Regions from separate parts of the Ensifer sp. M14 genome, predicted to be linked through region 1. Evidence: riboswitches for the same ligand, from Rfam matches in the RefSeq annotation. Region 1 holds a riboswitch; the other holds the start of a gene.

Region 1 (10,093 bases):
CGCAACAACCTGTTTCATCCTTCGGCACCCTACCCCGTCGATCGAATCGATGTGCATCTGCAAGGCTCTTATGGCAACGACACGAATGTCTGGGGAGACAGCGATGTCGACGTCGTCTTGTGTCACGCCGGAGCGTTCTATTATGACGTCACGAATATGGGTGCGCAGGACCAGGTTTTTTTGAAAGCCGCTTTCAGCGCAGATGCTGCATATCGATACGAGGATTTTAGAGGAGACGCTCAACGGTACATCTCCGGCCTTTACTGCGACGTCGATCTGAGCGGTAAAGCGATTTACATACCAGGCAATAACGGCCGAAGGAACGCAGACATTTTGGTCTGTCAGCAGTTCCGACGTTACTATTCATTAAAAAATGGCATGCACGATTACCAACCGGGTATAGCGTTTATCAGAAACGGTGCCCGCATCGAAAACTTCCCAAAACAGCATTCCGAGAATTGCACGTTAAAACACCAAGCGACAAACCAGAATTTCAAGCGGATGGTCCGTATATTCAAGAATATGCGGAATTCGATGATCACGAAGGATCTTCTGGGTCACAAGGTGGCGCCGTCCTATTTCATTGAAGGCATGCTCTACAACGTTCCTAACGATAAGTTTGTCGGATCCTACCAAGACATGTGGATCAAGTGCTTCAACTGGATTGTCACGGCCGATTCTTCGGAGCTGACGACGGCTAGTGGCCTCCATTGGCTCGTTAGAGACGGGTCACCGGTGTGCTGGCCGTCCGCCAACTTCCGGGCTTTTACAGCAGCGCTCAAATATCATTGGGAAAGCTCGTAAGTTCTGTCTGCGGTCTCACCTCAGCAGATATCTCCCGAGGTCGTGACCGACGGTAACCGCTCCGTTGTAAGTGTGGAAGGCATCGCCAACTGTTGAGCCTAATCTCATGGAATTCGCCCGCGAAAGGCTTCAAGGCCGGGAGATGTGGCGAGGGCAAGGAGTGCCCGCAGAGCTGGGCCGAAGCATGCGACGATGGCTGGACGGACCTTGCGGTTGCACGTACAAACAGGGTGTCGACTCCCACCCCAGTTCAAGGTCCCTCATGCTAAGTAACCGCGTGCGTATTTTTTCGGAGCTGGTCAGTGTTGACGCCTGGCATCTTCCATTCACCGAAAAGCGCCTTGCGGTCAGCCTCCACGCGGACGTGAGTTTCGCCACGGCCCGCATGGGAGGCGAGGACGACTCGCCCGTACGATTTACCGTCGACCTGAAACGAGCGGAACTGAGGGTGATCATTCCCGAGACCGAACAACTCGTAATCGATCGCGCCTCTATTGCCCGTATGGAAGAAACCACCACAGGAACACAAAAAAGCAAGTCGACGCGAAAAGCGAAGGGTGCCGTCAAGGGCGGTGTCTCACTGTCGGTCGACGCATCAAAACTTATGGGCGGAGTCTCCGGTGGAGCATCGGGAAGCGTGGAGCGGGAGACCGTCGAGGAGGTCAGCCTCAGTCGGAAATTAACCGGGATTATTACCTCTCACTCGATTGATGGCGAGGGTAGCAACCGCTGGAGCTTCGTCCCTGGCACAGAGCGTGTGCTCAGTGGAAAGCCATGGGATGCCGTCAAAAATCCGCTTATGAAGATCAAAGATAGGCGCGAGAGCGCCAATAAGCTCATTACGCCCACGGTGAGACTCGAGCTTTTCTGCCGCCGGGAAGACCTAGATATTAAAAACATCGTTCTCAAAGACAGCGGTATCTTCCGATCGGCCATGTCGAGAGCAGGTTTTCCCAACAGAATGGATGCCGCCGAAGCCTACATCCGAAACAAGCTCGTCGAAGAAGGCCTCCCCTCGCCCAACATGTCCGAGGATTATGCTGTTATCAGCCTTGCTCAGATCCTGGCTTCTGACGAGGGCTGATGATGGCTCATTGGCTTGCCGATATCACCAAGCTCTTTACGGCAAAAAGCCACAACCTCGCAGATCTCGCTCGAGTCGTTGGATATGATCCTGAGACCTTCTACCAAGGCACGCTTCCTGAAGGTGAAATCAGACGACGCGTACTAAATACGCCCCTTGTTGTACGGGAACTGCAGTTTGAGGAATTCTCGGGCAATCTCGGCCTCGCCATCGTCGGCTTAACGTCGGCCGGTAACATGAGACATAGCGCGTCTCTTCCTGCGATTGTGTTCGAAAATGAACTCGACCTGCAGGAGGCCTATTTTCAAGGAAAACTGGATCGGGACTTCGCAGCTGTGCTGCGGTTGTCAGACTATGGGCAGGCGAAGCGAGAAAAAGTATCTTTATTGGTGCCGGTCCTGGAGCTTCTGCAAGCCGAAGGCTTCGGCGTCGCGGTCTTGGTTGATGCCATAGTGACCGAAGTTGCGACAACGGTCCCAACCGCCTTCAATTTCGCTGAAAACGCATCAATGGGTGGCAGAATTGGCACCATAAAGGATGGCGACGAGATTATGTTCGATTGGAGCAGCAGGCGCCTCAATGTCCTCGTCACCCCCATCGAGTTGGAGAAACGGCAGCTCGAACCTGTAGCAGATAGAGCCTCGCCCTACGCTTTTCGGTTTGGCCAATCAACGAGCGAAACGAAATATGCTTCAGTCAAACAGACGATCGTTCGACAGGCGCAATATTTGTCGACGTTAGGTGTTCGATTTCCCGAGATCCGTCGAAATCGAAACAAGATCTCCACCAGCTACATGAACATTTTCCACAACATCTGCTTCATCCTGAATAGAGCTCTGGAATCGGACAGTTTCGCGCCGATTCACGGCGACTTCGATCTGGCCCAAGTGCTCTTTGAAATTCAGGCTCAAGTGTTCGAATTCTCGAAGGCAGGACTTTCGCTTCGAATGTACGATTCTGCGTTACATGGGGCGGAAACTTGCATAAAAATAGCGAAAATACTTGGAGACGCCGACTTTTCTGCGAGCGATGGGCGGGTATTTACAGCAAGGACGCTCCAGCTTTTGGGACTGATACATGCAGGCCGGGAAGACAGCCGAAACTCGATCTACGCTTTCAAGGGTGCCATCCGCGAGTTGCGGGAGAGTAACTATGAGCGCGACTACGGCAACCAGGACCTTCTGGCGGAAATCAAACGAAACCTCGCAAAGCAACTGATCGCCGAACGTCGATATGAAGACGCATACGTAGAGCTTGGCGAAGCGGAGGAGGCTCTACGGTACTTGAGGGAGGTCACGAACCATCCACCTAGAGACATTGTCCGTTCCTTGCTACGAATTCATGAAGATCAGGTCCTCCTAGACCGCATCCAAGGTCGACCAGACGAGGCGCTGTTTCACGCGAACGCGGCCGTGGCACTCTGCGAAAGTGGAACAAGGAGGGAGCCAGTTGACCGATGGAGCTTGGATGCTCTCGCCAGGGCCTATCGGTTGTCTGCGGAAGCGCATGAACTTGCGCAAGAAGTGTCCAGCAGCCTGAAGGACCTCATTGCATCACTCTCTGTTGAGGCCTCAGCGCTGTCGGTAATGAGCCCTTCCCAGAGACGGCTCGACCGATTTCAATCGTCCGTCAGACGCCTCCTGAACTCAGCCACACGGTACAAAGATTTTGATCATCGAACCCGCGAAATAGTTGAAGCGATTGAAAACAACCTTGGCCGCGTGTCATACGAGGACGACTTTCCAGGATTGATGGATGGCTTGCTCAACTTGGAAGCTGAAGAGAAGAGTGTTCTTCCCGAGTCAGTGATGCATCTTCGAAGGAGAACGCCACTCGAAGATCTCATTTGGAAAGAAGAACAGCGCCGCTTGGGTTCAACAGACATAGATACATCCGCCTGACTAACCTGAAGGAAATGCCTCGGCGGCAAGTTGCTTTTCAGCGCAGCATCATTTCCGATGCTTTGCATCCAATATTTTGGATCGAGGTCTCGCCGAGAAAACTTCGTCTCATTCTACGAGGCTAAAAGTAAGCGGTGTTGCGACACCACGTCAGCCCCTCACTGTCCTGTCGGAGAGCAGCATCGCACCGGACGTTGACAATCACCTCTAAGATGCCATATCGATTTCTCACGGTAATGGATTCTGCCGGGCATCAAGCCGAACCGCTTCTCAGATGAAGCTGATGACTCCTACTCAACGCGAGCCACGCGAAGGAGTAGAGTCGTGCCTGGAAGCCAAAGTCCCTTTCATTTTTCCCTGATCGCCGGATTTGATGGAGCGTCGTTCGCATGACGCTCGCATCGATTTTCGGTCTCCGTTTCCAGCAAATCCGCAGTCTAACCAAATGGATTGTCATCGTTACCCCGATGGCGATGACCGTCGGGTCGCTGGTCGCCCTGTTCCTCTGGAGCCTCGACCGGGCGACAGAGTTGCGTTTCGAGTTTCCCTGGCTGATTTATCTGATGCCGGTCGCGGGCTTCGCCATGGTCTGGGCCTATGGCAAGTTCGGCAAGTCAGCCGAGGGCGGCAACAACCTCATCGTCGATCAAATCCATGAGCCGGGCGGCGGTGTACCGCTGCGCATGGCTCCGTTCATTCTGGTCACCACGGTGCTCACGCATCTGGTCGGTGGTTCGGCAGGCCGCGAAGGCACCGCCGTACAGCTCGGCGGCAGCCTGGCGAGCGCCTTTGGCAGGCTGTTCAAGCTTACGCCTTCGGACATCCGCATTCTGCTGATGGCAGGCATCGCCGCTGGATTTGGGGCGGTTTTCGGGACGCCGATTGCCGGCGCTGTCTTTGCGCTGGAGGTGCTAACCATCGGGCGCATGCAATATGAGGCGTTGCTTCCCGCACTCTTGGCCGCCGTCGTCGGCGACTGGACCTGCCATGCCTGGAGCATCGGCCATCTCCAGTATTCGATTGTCTACCTCTCGGGCGAAGGGGTCGGATTTCATCTCGATGCTCTGCTGATGATGAAGGTGGTGATCGCCGGGGTCGCCTTCGGTCTTGCCGCTCACTTCTTCGCCGAACTCTCGCACCTCGCGTCGTCAGCCTACAAGGCGATCCTGCCCTATGCGCCGCTGCGGCCGGTGTTGGCGAGCGCCATCCTCATCGGCCTCGTCTATGTTCTGGGGACCCGTGAGTATCTCGGCCTCGGTGTCTGGTCTCCGAACCCTGAGGACGCAACCATCCTCGGCTTCTTTCGGCCCGACCATGTCGATTACTGGAGCTGGGCCTGGAAGGGCCTCTTCACCATCGTAACGCTGAGCGCGGGCTTCAAGGGCGGTGAGGTCACACCGCTCTTCTTCATCGGTGCTGCTCTTGGCAGTGCGGTCGCTGGCGTGCTCGGCGCGCCACCGGACCTGTTCGCAGCACTCGGTTTCGTTGCCGTCTTCGCAGGCGCGACCAATACGCCGCTCGCCTGCATGATCATGGGCATCGAACTCTTCGGAGCGACTCATTCCGTCTACATCGCGGTTGCCTGCTTCGTTGCCTATCTCTGCAGCGGCCATTCCAGCATCTATCTCTCGCAACGCGTCGGCGTGCCGAAGACGGCCGCCGCCCGCGACATTCCCCCTGATATCTCCGTCCGCCACATGCGCGAGATGAGCGCCCAGGCCAGAGGCGACCTCCTGGCGCAGGTGCGTTTGCGCTCGCTCCGGACAACAGAAAACCTTGCAGAAAGGCCCATCGTCATGACCAGCCACAAGCTTTCTTCCCGCGAGATCGGGATGGTTCGCATTTACATGAAGCCGCGTGAGAAGGCGGTCGGCACGGGAGGCTGGTTCGGCGGTGGCAAGCCGCTCTACCGGGAGCTGGTCATGCAGGCGAAGGCGACTGGCATCATGAAGGCCGTCGCCCATCACACCCACTTCGGCTACTCCAACAGCGGCAAGCTGCAGGACGAAGGTTTCGAGATACCGAACCCTGATCTTACCATGTGCGTCGAACTCATCGGCGACCGGGAACTGCTCGAAGAGTTCTGCCGAACACACGGTTCGCTCCTGAAGAACAAGGTGATCATCTACAAGCACATCGAGCACTGGGACGTGCTGGATCATGCTCTGACGACCGAAGACGCCTTGACGGATACGAAGCGGTGAGGAGCTGATCATGAAGACATTGTTCACGAGCTGGCCATTCTGGGCGCTTCTCTCGGCAGGTTTTGCGGCACTCACCGCGATCTTCGCCAAGATCGGCGTCGAGAACGTCAACTCCGATTTCGCCACCTTCTTTCGCACCATCGTCATCCTGATGGCCGCAGGCCTGATGCTCTATATTACGGGCAACTGGCAGGAACCGTCTTCGGTCTCGGCGCGAAGCTGGTTCTTTCTCGTCCTGTCGGGGCTCGCCACAGGCGCATCATGGATTTGCTATTTCCGGGCGCTGAAGCTGGGGGATGCTGCCCGCGTTGCACCCATCGACAAGCTTTCCGTCGTCTTCGTCTCGGTATTCGCCGTGCTGTTTCTCGGCGAGCGCCTGTCGCTGCCGAACTGGCTCGGCGTCGCCATGATAGCAGCAGGGGCCGTGCTCGTTGCCTACCGTGCGTGACGTCAACATCAGGGGGAAAGGGTCAGACGATGCGGGAGGAGCATCTATGGCGGGAGTGGTATGCTTGGTTTCCGGTCATGCCAATCGACGACAGGATATTCTGGCTCGAAGCCATCTGGCGACGCCGCAATCCCCGGACAGGACTATGGGAATACAAATCATTCCGCTCCAAGCAGGAGAAGGACGAGGAGGCAGCACGGCAGGAGATTTAGATCATCACAACCGCACAAGGCCGAGCAGGCAAAACTGTATCGAACTGACCGGAGCTAAGAACTATGGACAATAGAATTCGGCGGATTGTTCTGATCGTCGCCATCGCAAACCTCGCATACTTCGGGATAGAATTTTCCGTCGCGCTCAGGATCGGGTCGGCATCCCTGCTGGCGGACAGCGCGGACTTCTTCGAGGACGCATCCGTCAATCTCCTCATCTTCGTCGCGATGGCATGGTCGCCAAGGAACCGCGCCCGCGCCGGAATGGCGATGTCTCTCATTCTGCTTGCCCCTGCCATCGCATTCCTCTGGACCGCTTGGCAGAAGTTCGAGGTGCCTATTGCACCCGAGCCGCTCGCGCTTGGACTGACAGGGCTAGGTGCGCTTGTCGTCAACCTCTGCTGCGCCTTCCTCCTTGCCGCCTATCGTGACGGAAGCGGGTCGCTGACGAAGGCGGCGTTTCTGTCCGCGCGCAACGACGCCATCGCCAACGTTGCGATCATTGCGGCCGGGGCCGTAACGCTCCTCCTGTGGCGTTCGCCATGGCCGGACCTCATCGTGGGCCTCGGGATCGCCTGGATGAACCTCGACGCAGCCAAGGAGGTTTGGCGCGCGGCGCGCCAGGAGCACGATGCAGTGGCCTGATACTGCTGCAACCGAGCTTGCCGAATCCAGACATCCCGCATTTAGCTGGTTATAGTTACGATATTTACGAGAACCTGACACCATGACTGATCCCGCGACGAAGAAGACCCTATCCACCAATCGACCGGCCGCATTTTTCAGCGGAGCGGCCATCGGTACTCTCGGTGGACTGATCGGTCTTGGCGGGGCTGAGTTCCGCCTGCCTCTGCTCATCGGCCCGTTCGGCTTTGCCGCGTTGGAAGCCGTGATCCTCAACAAGGCCATGAGCCTGGTCGTCGTCGCTTTCGCACTGCCATTTCGGGCGGCGACTGTCCCTTTTGATCAGATCGTGGTGAACTGGCCGATCATCGTCAACCTTCTGGCCGGGAGCCTGGCTGGTGCCTGGCTCGGCGCGGGTTGGGCAACCCGACTGAAGTCCGAGACGCTCTACAAGGTGATTGCAGTTCTGTTGCTCATGATCGCCGCCGTGCTGATGTTCGGTCACGACATCGTAGCAGGTTCGGCCCTTGTCGCCGGGACTGCGCAGATCGTAGCAGGCGTGGTTGCGGGCCTGATAATTGGGATTGTCGCATCCCTGCTGGGTGTCGCTGGTGGCGAACTCCTGATACCGACCCTCATTCTTCTGTTCGGAGCGGACATCAAGCTTGCTGGAAGTCTTTCTCTGGCGGTGAGCCTGCCAACCATGATCGTTGGCTTTACCCGCTACAGCCGCGACCAGAGTTTTGCCGTTATCAGAAGCAACCGTATGTTCTTGGCTGTTATGGCCGCAGGGTCGGTCCTTGGCGCATTCATCGGCGGACAGCTCCTGGGGATTGTCCCGAGTGGCGTGCTGCTGCCAGGCCTCGCGCTGATCCTCGTGATCTCTGCGATCAAGGTGTGGCGGCACGCATGACTATAAGTTCCTGCCTGCGACGGCGTGATCTTCAGCGGTCTCGCGACTGGAATTTGGAAGGCAGTAACTCCTCGATCAGGCTCTGCTTGTGGCCGCCGACAATAGCGATGAGCGTGGCGGTTAAATGTAAGCTACGATTCAGCGCCACCTTCACGGCCAACTAAGTTTTCGAGGAAGCGGTGTTCGACCCAAACTTCGGTGCCAAACGAATGTAAGCCAACTGGCTCAGAAGCTCGATCAGTGTCTGCGTGACGATTATTGCCGGAAGGATCGGCACAGCGCCGGGGACAGCGAATGCCAGCGGCAGAACGACCAGAGAGTTGCGCGTGGCGGCACTGAATGCGACGGCACGACCCGCTGGAGCATCAAGCCGGAACAGCTTGCTCATCCCCCACCCCGCCAAGGGCGCAACAACCGCGTATGCAACGTATATAGGCAGGACTCGGAATGTGACATCGAGCGCGGAGCCGAGTTGCGGTACGACGGCAGCCACGACGACGAAGAGTACGAGCGCGGTCGCGGGAACCGGGAGCAGTCCCAGAACCGTCGACGCACGTGCCCCGGCCACACTTCGGTCGGACCAAAACTGTACGAGGACGGCGAGGACAAGCGGGACTGCGATCAACCAGACGAAGGCGTGGACAAATGGTCCGGCATTGATGAGAGACCCGGCCTCGGGACCAAGAAAAACACTCAGATAGACGGGCAACAGTAGCATCTGGACGATCAGGAGCGCGGGTGTTGCTGCCAGCAGAAGGCGCGCGTCGGCGCGGCCAAGGTGCGAGAACGTAACGACATAGTCGATACATGGGGCGAGAAGGACCAGCAATACGCCAAGCCGCACCATCGGATCGGGTGGAAGAAACTGGACGAGAACTCCCACCAATACAGGCATGACGACAAAGTTCGTCAGTAGCAGGACGCCAAGGAAGCGGAAGCGCGCCAGGGCCACCCGCAGTTCGGCAAGCGGAACCTGAAGGAAGGTCACAAACAACATGAACGCCAGCGTCGGATTGATGCCGCTCTCAAGTGCGGTTGTTCCGGAGATCAAGAGGGCCGCCAGAGCGCCGAGGACAACTGCGCCAAAGTAAATCTGGACCTGATGATTTTCGAGGGTGTCACGGAGGGTCAATGGTAGGCTTTCACTTTTCAATTCACGACAGACAACGCTAGCTTCGTTCGAGAACGATGGCCATCCTTGTCATTTGGCGTTTTTTTTCGTCGGACACTTCTGGTGCGCCTATGGCACGTGGCAGATGCCGCATGATCTGGCAGGCATGGACAAGGGGCCAGATAGGATCGTCCGATTTCCGGAATCACCCGAGGGCTTCGTTCATGCGCCGCAAGTCGCTGGGGTGGTGTTTGTCGACCTGCGCCGTACATGTCTTGAAGTCGCCACTGTCGACCGTGCAAGCGGTGGGGACATCGCTCCTGTCGTCGGTGGAGCATGTTCCGCAACCGCAATGGCCGGAAGAAGGCAATGCCGACTTGCTTTGGTTCGCGACAACCTTCCGACGCTGAAGAAGGGAGAGGGTCGCCAACGTCATTGCCACCAGGAATGCCAGTGGCCCCCAAAAGGCTGTGGCACCGACGACGGCTCCCGCTCCAGCAAGTGTGAGAAGTGGAGCAGCGCAACATGCTGCGCAGGCGACGAGGCCGACTCCCGCGAGTTTCGTCGTATTGTTCATTCCGTGATCTCCTTGCATGACGTTTGATCGAAGCCTACTCCTTCAAGTAACTTGAAGGGCAAGGAGCAAAGCCGCCATGAACGTTCACATCCCCGTGTTCTCCATCGGAGCCCTTGCCAAAGCCTCGGGCGTGACCGCGCCGACAATCCGGTTCTACGAGGAGATAGGTCTGATCCCGAGAGCAAGGCGGTCCGCTTCCGGGCAGCGCTACTTCG
Region 2 (10,093 bases), on a different contig from region 1:
TCCCTCCTTCGGTCGCCATGGGCGATCGGCCTCTCGTCGCTTTTCTTCCCGTGATTATCGCGGGCCAACTTCCACCGGCCGCGAAGAGCAAAGGCCGCAAGGGCGTGGCTGGCAATTGTCGGATTCACCAGTGCCTACATCCCAGCCACGGCGAAGCCTCCCTTGCGGCCGCCGGCTCGCAAGCAGCAGCCGGAACGGCCGACAAACGAAAGGAGGGGGCGGCTCAATGAGCCGCCCATGGATGAAATTCGTGGATGACCTCGAGGTCGTCGCTTGCGTCGATCTCGTCAGAGGGAAGGACGCCATTATCCTGACTCTGTGTTCTGTCTGAGCTCAGCGAAATGCCAGTGAGACAGCTTGACTGTTCAGATAAACGCCATATTCGCCGTCGACCTCGAAGACGGTGACCGGGACCATCAGGTCACGGGAAAGCTGGAAGGCGTGGGACTGTGCGAGGACAAGATCGTGCGACATTTCGAAGGCTCCATCCGGGAGCGGGCCAATCCCGCTCGATGGCTCCAAAAAGGCACGGGGACGGGCGCGATCACCGCGATGGCAAAGCCATGAGCGGCCGCAGCCTGCTAGCGGACCCCTTGCGGGTTGATCGTGGAAGATCGGACCTGGGCCAGGACGCCATCGCATGAGAGCGGAATTGGTTCGCTTGCGGGTGGGGCGATCCAAGTCGCTGCTTGCTGACCATCGCACCTCCGAAAGGCAGTTCTAATCCTTGTTAGCCCGTCCCGTCGGCCGTTTCCTGCCGCAGACCTGCTCACGAAATCTCCAGATGTCTGAGTCGTATTGCAGAGGTGCAGGGATCCCGGTTCTGTCCGAGGAAGTACCGGTTTTGCTGGCCATCTGCACAATTGATGAATATATTGAATGCTATGGCGTGTGCTGCGTGCGCCAGGGATCCCCCTATTACGGAGAACAACAACAACTCTTGCACAGAGGACGCAGATCTATGTCCACAATTCAGTCCCGCCCGTTGCGGGGTCGCATTAACTCTACGCTTCGTCAGTTCCTCGACAATGAGGCATCAGGCGGCCTGGTGCTTATGGCAGTCGCGCTACTCGCCATCATCGTGGCAAATTCACCTTTTGCCGACCAATATTTCGCACTCCTGCATGTCTATGTTGGACCGCTGAGCGTACAGCATTGGATCAACGACGCGCTGATGGCAGTCTTTTTCCTGCTGGTAGGCCTGGAGATCAAGCGCGAAATGCTCGATGGCCAGCTCTCGAGCTGGAGCCGCCGCATTCTGCCGGGAGCCGCTGCAGCCGGTGGCATGGTCGTTCCGGCGCTGATTTATATCGCCTTCAACTACGAGAACCCTGCCGCCCTGCGCGGCTGGGCCATTCCGTCGGCAACCGATATCGCCTTTGCACTCGGGGTGCTTTCGCTGCTGGGACCGAGGGTGCCGGCATCACTGAAAATCTTTCTGGCAACGCTTGCCATCATTGACGATCTGGGCGCGGTCATCGTCATTGCGCTGTTTTATACGGCCGATGTCAATCTGTACGCCCTTGGTGGGGCCGCACTTGTGATCGGGAATCTGGTGCTTTTCAACCGCCTTGGGGTGATGCGGCTTTGGCCATTTCTCGTCCTGGGGGCGGTCCTGTGGGTTCTTGTTTTGATGTCAGGCGTTCACGCAACGCTTGCCGGCGTTCTTCTCGCACTAACGATCCCCATCCGTCTTACTCCCGGCACTCCTGAGGCAACGCCAGCGGCTTCGCCGCTTCACAAGCTGGAACATGGTCTGCACAAGCCCGTGGCATTTCTCATCGTTCCGATCTTCGGCTTTGCAAATGCAGGCGTTTCGTTCGCAGGTGTATCGCCAGCAACTCTGATCGAGCCATTAACGCTGGGTGTTGGTGCCGGTCTCGTTCTTGGCAAGCTGCTCGGCATTTTCGGAACAGTTTTTGTCATGGTTCGAAGCGGATGGGCGGAATTGCCCGCCGCGGCCAGCTGGGGACAGACACTGGGCGTCTCCCTTCTCTGCGGAATTGGGTTCACGATGAGCTTGTTCATTGGCCTGCTCGCGTTCGAGGACCCCGTCATGCAGGATCGGGTCAAGTTCGGCATCCTAGGCGGATCAATCATCGCCGGAGTGAGCGGATACATCCTGCTCAGGATGTCTGATCGTCGATCGGTCAAAAATCAAATATCGTGAACATTTATACGGATTACAACGATGGCGCAGCGCAGATCGAACGCTGCGCTGTCATACGATCTCTGAAAACGCTTTCGCTCCAACAGTCCCTTTGACATGAACTCCACCAAGCGTGCCGCGACCATTTCACCAGCGCACCGACCCATACGAGGCAAGAAATGACGGGTAAGATTCGTTCGGCAACAGCCTTCATCTGGGGTGCCGTGATCGGAACGCTCGGCGGCCTCATCGGTCTGGGTGGAGCGGAGTTCCGCCTGCCGCTGCTCATCGGCCTGTTTCGGTACGCGGCACTCGAAGCGGTCATCCTCAACAAAGCAATGAGCCTCGTTGTCGTTGCATTCGCTTTGCCGTTCCGGGCAGCGACCGTTCCACTGGATCAGATCGTCGCGCACTGGACTATTGTCGTCAACCTGCTGGCTGGAAGTCTTCTTGGTGCATGGTTTGGCGCGGGCTGGGCAACCCGCCTCAGATCGGAAAACCTGTATAAGGTGATCGCGGTGCTGCTAATCGTCATCGCAGTGGTGCTGTTGTTCGGCCACGATGCAACCGCCGGAGCTGGCCTCGTGACTGGCACGACGCAGATTGTCGCTGGCATTTTGGCAGGTCTGGTAATCGGTGTAGTCGCCTCGCTCCTGGGCGTTGCCGGCGGCGAACTTCTCATCCCAACGCTCGTGCTGCTGTTCGGTGCAGATATTAAACTCGCGGGCAGCCTCTCCCTTGCTGTCAGCCTGCCGACGATGCTGGTCGGCTTTACGCGCTACAGCCGGGACCAAAGCTTCTCTGTTGTCGCTCGCAACAAGACATTCCTCATCGTCATGGCGCTCGGCTCGATAGCTGGCGCCTTCATTGGCGGGCAGTTGCTCGGTGTCGTGCCGACGGCCTTGCTCCTTCCGGCGCTTGCCGCCATTCTGCTGATCTCTGCCGTGAAGGTATGGCGGCATGCGTGAACCTGGTAATCATGCGTCCGCAGCTTTCGCCTTTGGAATACCCACCGACAATCGCTTCAAGCCGCAGCGGCGTGTTCCTTCCGAGCGGCTTGCCAGACCTCGCGGGCGGCGTCCATGTTCATTCCGGCAATCTCCAGGCCAACGATAAGGTCCGGCCAGGCGGAATGCCAGGCGTAGGCCGTGACGATACCGGCCACGATGATTGCTATATTGGCAAGCGCGTCATTGCGCGCCGAAAGGAACGCGGCCCTCGTCAGGCTACCGTTCTCGTGACGGAAAGCTGTCAGCAGAAATGCACAGGAAAGGTTGACTGCAAGCGCCCCCGTGCCTGTGACTGCCAACAGGAACGGCTGGGGCGGAACGGGCGCCATAAGGCTCTGATAGGTAGTCCACAACGTCGCGATTCCGGGAACGAGCAAGATCAGAGCCAGAGCCACGCCAACGCGCACGCGGTTGCGAAGCGACCATCCAAGCGCAAGCAGGATCAACAGGTTCACGGAGGCATCCTCAAGGAAATCCACACTGACCCTGATTGGCGGCGACTTCAATTCCGTCGCGCCGGATGATCCTGAGCCTGACGATCTGGCATTGCTGCCTGCACGATATCGTATGCGCTACACCCGTGAGGACGGCACAGCGGACAGGACCACGATAGCCGGGTTGTTGCGGGCCGGTTTCGTGGACGTCGGTAACAGCCTTGAAGCCACTCCGACGCCGACTGTCCCGGCACGCGGTTTCACGAATACGGAGTTCATGACTTTCCGTTCCGACTACCTGCTTGCCAGCAAGCGCCTTGCTGACGCGCCGTGGGATACGCAGTCGCCAGCAATGACACAACCGACGTCGCTTCCGACCGCTACCCGATTTGGGCGGACTTTGAGTTGGGGCCATGAAATGCAGCTCATCACGATAGCCGGCCTGTTCACCGTCCCGGTGATCGCCGCAGTCTGTCTTGCCCTATCTGCACGGGATCACTCCGATGAGCGGGATGAGGGACCTTGACTCTAGTTACTTTCCAACGGTATTTAACCTCAACGGTAATGGATTCTGCCGGGCATTACGCCGAACCGCTTCCTCGATGAAGCTGATGACTCCTACTCAACGCGCATAACGCGAAGGAGTAGGGTCGTGTCTGGAATTCATTTTCTGTGTTTTCTCATATCTGCTGACAGTTTTGGTGGAGTGTCTTTCGCATGACGCTCGCATCATTATTCGGCCTTCGTTTTCAGCAAATCCGCAGTCTCGCAAAGTGGATCGCCATTGTCATTCCGATGGCAATAGCCGTCGGATCGCTCGTTGCTCTGTTCCTCTGGAGCCTTGATCGGGCGACAGAACTACGGTTCGAGTTTCCTTGGCTGATCTTCTGTATGCCAGTGGCTGGCTTTGCTATGGTGTGGGCCTACGGAAAGTTTGGCAAGTCCGCCGAGGGCGGCAACAATCTGATCGTCGATCAAATCCACGAGCCGGGTGGCGGCGTGCCACTGCGCATGGCTCCGTTCATCCTCGTCACAACCGTGCTGACCCATCTGGTCGGCGGTTCAGCTGGACGCGAGGGAACCGCCGTGCAGCTAGGCGGCAGCCTTGCGAGCGCCTTCGGTAAGGTCTTTAAACTGACATCCGCCGACATTCGTATCCTGTTGATGGCAGGCATTGCGGCCGGGTTTGGTGCAGTCTTCGGCACGCCTATTGCCGGCGCGGTCTTTGCCTTGGAAGTCCTGACAATTGGCCGGATGCAATACGAGGCATTGCTTCCTGCCTTGCTGGCCGCCATTGTCGCAGACTGGACCTGCCACGCCTGGAGCATTGGGCATACACATTATGCCATCGCCTATCTGAGCGGCGCTGGTGAAGGCATCGGCTTTCACCTCGACGCCGTGCTGATGCTGAAGGTTGTGATTGCCTCCGTGGCCTTTGGACTGGCAGCGCATTTCTTCGCAGAACTTTCTCACCTGGCATCGTCCGCCTACAAGGCCATCCTGCCCTATGCCCCGCTGCGTCCGGTTCTCGCAAGCTTGATCCTGCTTGGCTTGGTCTACGCCCTTGGAACACGAGAATATCTGGGGCTTGGGGTATGGTCCCCCAATCCCGAGGATGCAACGATCCTCGGCTTCTTCCGCCCAGATCACATCGATTACTGGAGTTGGGCCTGGAAGGGTCTGTTCACGATCATCACTCTAAGCGCTGGCTTCAAGGGTGGTGAGGTGACGCCGCTGTTCTTCGTCGGTGCGGCTCTCGGCAGTGCTGTCGCGGGCGTTCTCGGTGCGCCACCGGACCTATTTGCCGCTCTCGGTTTCGTCGCCGTCTTCGCGGGCGCGACCAACACGCCGCTCGCTTGCATGATCATGGGCATCGAGCTTTTCGGGGCAACCCACTCCGTCTACATCGCGGTCGCCTGCTTCGTTGCCTACCTCTGCAGCGGCCATTCCAGCATCTACCTTTCGCAGCGCGTGGGCGTGCCGAAGACAGCTGCGGCCAACGACATTCCTCCTGACATCTCGGTTCGCCATATGCGCGACATGAACGCCAATGCGCTCGGCGACTTTGTCGGCAAGGTCCGGCTCCGGTCCCTTGCTACCACCGCAACCCTCACCGAAAGGCCCATCATCGTGACGCAACACAGGCTGCATTCCACCGAAATCGGCATGGTCCGTATCTATATGAAACCGCGGGAGAAGACCTCAGGCAAGAGTAGCTGGTTTGGTGCCAAGCCGCTCTATCGAGAACTGGTCCTGCAGGCGAAGTCAGCAGGAATTATGAATGCCGTCGCTCACCATACACACTTCGGATATTCGAACAGCGGCAAGCTTCAGGACGAGGGTTTCGAAATCCCCAATCCGGATCTGACCATGTGCGTCGAGATGATTGCGTCGCGCGACAAGCTTGAGGAATTCTGCCGGACTCATGGCGCGCTCCTGAAAAACAAGGTGATCGTCTACAAGCACCTGGAACAGTGGGACGTCGTCCATCACAACGTGGCGGCGGCAGAAGCACTCAAAGTCACGACATCCTGAAGGAGACGGTCTTGGTCTATCTGATCGTGTTCCTCGGAGCGGGTTTGGGTGGTGTTTCCCGGCACGCCGTCAATATTGCCGCCGCACGCTTGCTTGGCTTCGCTGGTGCTTTCGATGGCTGGACTGTTTGCTGGTCTCACGTTGATACGGCTCATTGGGCAAGGACAAGCGACATGAAAAGCCTCCTTGCCAGCTGGCCCCTGTGGGCTCTCATGTCAGCAGGCTTTGCAGCGCTGACAGCGATCTTCGCCAAGATCGGCGTCGAACTCCGAATTCGCCACCTTCATTCGTACCATCGTCATTCTGCTCGCCGCTGGGATGATGGTCTATATCACCGGCAACTGGCAGGAGCCGTCGTCGGTCTCCAGCAGAAGCTGGTTATTCCTTGTGCTTTCAGGCCTCGCGACCGGCGCATCCTGGATTTGCTATTTTCGAGCGCTGAAGCTTGGCGACGCGGCCCGCGTCGCGCCGATCGACATGTTGTCGGTTGTCTTCGTTTCCATCTTTGCCGTCCTGTTCCTCGGCGAACGCCTGACACTTCCGAACTGGCTCGGTGTCGTGATGATCGCGGGATGAGCCGTGCTCGTCGCGTACAGGGCTTAAGACCAAGAGATAACAACTGGGAGGATTGGGCCATGGTGAAGGAACAATGCTTGTGGCGCGAGTGGTACGCCTGGTTTCCAGTTATACCAGTCGATGATCACGTATTCTGGCTGGAGGAGGTATGGCGACGACGAAACCCTCAAACAGGTCGGTGGGAGTACCGGTCGTTTCGATCAGATCGAGAAAAAGAAATAGAAGATGCCAACCGCCCAATCTAGGGATTTCCCGATTGGAAAGCACTAAAGCCGCCATCTCGGCAGCAGGAGCAAGTCCATGAGAGCCTTCATCGAAAACATCACCGCCCTGGAGATCCTCGATTCGCGGGGTAATCCGACGCTTCGCGTCAGCGTTCATCTCGACAATGGCATTGTCGGCACCTCGTCCGTTCCCTCCGGCGCCTCCACTGGCGCCAACGAGGCCGTGGAACTGCGCGACGGTGACGCCAGCCGCTATGGTGGCAAGGGCGTTCGTAAAGCCGTCGACAATGTCAATCAGCGGATCGCTCCTCTTCTGAAGGGACGGGATCCTTCACATCAAGCGGCGCTCGACGCGGCAATGATCGAACTCGACGGCTCGCCGAACAAATCCGAGCTTGGAGCCAATGCCATCCTTGGGGTTTCCCAGGCGCTCTGCCGGGCCGCCGCCGCAAGCCACGACCTTCCTCTTTACGCCTATCTGGGTGGCGTTGGGGCCGTCCATCTGCCCATCCCCATGATGAACGTGCTCAATGGCGGCATGCACGCCGATTCCGGCATGGATTTCCAGGAATTCATGCTCTACCCGCATGGTGCGCCAACATTTGCTGAAGCCCTCCGTTTTGGGGCCGAGACGTTTCATGCCCTGAAATCTATCCTGTCGAAGCGCGGTCTCAGCACCAGTGTCGGCGACGAAGGTGGATTTGCACCGAAGCTCCGGAGCAACGAGGAGGCCTGCGAGGTCATTGTCGAAGCAATCGAGGCCGCAGGCTACCGGCCAGGCGACGATATTGCTATCGCGCTCGATCCTGCTGCCAGTTCGTTCTTTGAGGACGGGCTCTATCGCCTGACGCGCAGCGGGCAAGGAAACAAGACGTCCGAGGAGATGGTCAGCCTGTTCGAGACCTGGGTCGAAAAATTCCCGATCGTCTCGATCGAGGACAGCCATGATGAGAACGATTGGGACGGCTACAAGGCCATCACCAACGCTCTCGGCGACCGGATTCAGATCGTCGGGGACGACAACCTCGTCACCAATACCCACTTCATTGCAAAGGGTATCGAGGAGAAGGCCTGCAATGCGGCACTGATCAAGCTCAACCAGATCGGCACGGTGACCGAGACGATCAGCGCGATCCAGCTCTGCCGTAATGCCGGCTGGAACTATGTCATTTCGCACCGCTCGGGCGAGACGGAAGACAGCTTCATCGCCGATTTCGCTGTCGCCATGGGTGGCGGTCAGATCAAGACGGGTTCAGCCTCGCGCTCTGACCGGATTGCGAAATACAATCGGCTGCTGGAGATCGAGGCAGAACTTGGTGGTGCTGCACGGTTCGGGAAATGATGGGAGCACTAACATGAGAATTCTGGCTGTACTGACAAAAGGCGATACAGTCGCGGGAACGATGGATGCTGCAGTTATGGCGGCAGCATCCGTGACCTGCTCGTCGATCGAAGCGTTGAATGTCATCGTCGATCCTGCACATCTCGTCTGCCCTCCCGAGGAAATCGACATGCAGGAGCTTCGCACCCATGACGAAGGCTCGCTGCAACAGCGTGCGGACGCTATCAAATCCGCGTTCGGCGAATGGAATATAGTTTTGCGACCCGAAGCGCCTTCGATAGAATTGCGCACGATTACCGGGCCGGAGGCGCAGACCGTTTTACGGGAGACGACCGCGGATATCGCCCTCGTCGTCTTGTCGCATAATAGAAACATGGATGCCGCCGATGCTTTCCACGCTGAGATCTTCACGGCGCACCGGCCGGTTCTGCTGGTTCCGCCCGGTTGGAAAGCAGGAGCGCGCGCAAGGTTTTCGCATGTCGCCGTGGGCCTCACAGACAGCGATCTAGCTCGCCGCGCAATAGAGACTGCCGGACCATGGCTCGAAGCCGCAGAACGTGTCAGCGCACTTCGCGTAACGGATGAAAGCAACGCCGATAGGACGCTAAATACTGTGATGCAAGGCTCAGGCGTCACACCAGAAGTTCATATTCTGCCCCGTTCCGACAAAACGATCGGCGCGCAGCTCGTCCGTGAAGCGGATGCCCTGAAAGCGGACGTTCTGGTCACCGGGGCTTTTAGTCATAGCGAGTGGCTGGAATGGCTCATGGGTCACGAAACGCGGGAAGTTTTGGCTGCAGCCGATCTTCCGCTGCTTCTGGTCCACTGACGGGCAAAACACTTCTTGACGTAGCCGCAACTAACTCATAATTTCAATATTAGTTGAAATATGAAAACAAGTGGGGTGTGAAATACGATCATCCCCCGCAGGTGCCGAAGCCTTGTATATCCTGGCACCTTAGAACGCTTTTACGAGGATTGGATTTTATGAACGAGCGGCAGGTCCTGGATGCGTTTCGCGCACTGTCACAGCAGACCCGACTGCAGGTCATTCGCAAGCTCGTCGTCGCCGGTCCGGGCGGATTGGCGGCGGGTATAATTGCCGAAGCTGTGAACGTCTCGCCTTCCAACATTTCCTTTCATCTCAAAGAACTGGAACATGCTGGTCTGATTAGTGCTCAGCGGGAGTCACGCTCCATCGTCTACAGCGCGAGCTTCGAGACCCTCAACGGCCTCGCTCATTTCCTGATGGAGAACTGTTGTTCGGGTCAATCTGACGGCGGTGACGTGCCCCCAGAACTTGCCGGATCAGATTCATAACGGCCCCGGAATACAAACGCCTAAATCCTACAATACGGAGTAGCCCCAATGGCCGATCTGCCAGCCGCCTCGCTTGATCTCATTTCCCAGCCCGACCTTGACGCGCTTCGCCCGGCTTATTCGCAGCACAAGCCACGGATCCTCATCCTCTACGGATCGCTGCGAAAGATTTCGTTCAGCCGTCTTTTGGCGGAAGAAGCTGCACGGCTTCTCGAGCACCTCGGATGCGAGGTAAAGATCTTCAATCCCGAGGGTCTGCCCCTTCCCGATGGAGCGCCGGATACAGACCCAAAGGTTCAGGAACTGCGCGAGCTTTCTCTGTGGTCGGAAGGCCATGTCTGGGTCAGCCCCGAGCGGCACGGCGCGATGACCGGCATCATCAAGGCCCAGATCGACTGGATCCCCCTCACGACCGGTTCGGTGCGACCGACACAGGGAAAGACGCTGGCCGTCATGCAGGTCTCCGGTGGCTCGCAGTCGTTCAACGCCGTCAATCAGTTGCG

What was found. A riboswitch is a leader RNA that binds a small molecule or an ion and turns the genes downstream of it on or off. The one in region 1 is predicted to bind fluoride.
Region 2: it holds a riboswitch for fluoride, as region 1 does, so the genes downstream of both, BLJAPNOD_RS27290 (voltage-gated chloride channel family protein) here and BLJAPNOD_RS32630 (voltage-gated chloride channel family protein) in region 1, are expected to answer to the same signal.

What each region holds. Positions count from the first base shown of each region.
Region 1 covers NZ_QJNR01000018.1:27,714-37,806, forward strand. The annotation lists gene BLJAPNOD_RS32615 (nucleotidyltransferase) at 1-804, shown strand, start outside; gene BLJAPNOD_RS32620 (hypothetical protein) at 1,067-1,888, shown strand; gene BLJAPNOD_RS32625 (dihydroxy-acid dehydratase) at 1,891-3,789, shown strand; fluoride riboswitch at 4,013-4,089, shown strand; gene BLJAPNOD_RS32630 (voltage-gated chloride channel family protein) at 4,179-5,993, shown strand; gene BLJAPNOD_RS32635 (EamA family transporter) at 6,004-6,441, shown strand; gene BLJAPNOD_RS36310 (hypothetical protein) at 6,471-6,653, shown strand; gene BLJAPNOD_RS32645 (cation transporter) at 6,717-7,298, shown strand; gene BLJAPNOD_RS32650 (sulfite exporter TauE/SafE family protein) at 7,381-8,190, shown strand; gene BLJAPNOD_RS32655 (arsenic resistance protein) at 8,351-9,343, opposite strand; gene BLJAPNOD_RS32665 (helix-turn-helix domain-containing protein) at 9,955-10,093, shown strand, end outside.
Region 2 covers NZ_QJNR01000011.1:50,929-61,021, forward strand. The annotation lists gene BLJAPNOD_RS36215 (hypothetical protein) at 334-474, opposite strand; gene nhaA (Na+/H+ antiporter NhaA) at 962-2,170, shown strand; gene BLJAPNOD_RS27275 (sulfite exporter TauE/SafE family protein) at 2,329-3,117, shown strand; partial or broken gene BLJAPNOD_RS27280 (cation transporter) at 3,174-3,641, opposite strand; gene BLJAPNOD_RS27285 (hypothetical protein) at 3,727-4,119, shown strand; fluoride riboswitch at 4,145-4,221, shown strand; gene BLJAPNOD_RS27290 (voltage-gated chloride channel family protein) at 4,311-6,128, shown strand; partial or broken gene BLJAPNOD_RS27300 (EamA family transporter) at 6,302-6,704, shown strand; gene BLJAPNOD_RS36220 (hypothetical protein) at 6,764-6,949, shown strand; gene eno (phosphopyruvate hydratase) at 7,005-8,270, shown strand; gene BLJAPNOD_RS27315 (universal stress protein) at 8,284-9,099, shown strand; gene BLJAPNOD_RS27320 (metalloregulator ArsR/SmtB family transcription factor) at 9,258-9,590, shown strand; gene arsH (arsenical resistance protein ArsH) at 9,639-10,093, shown strand, end outside.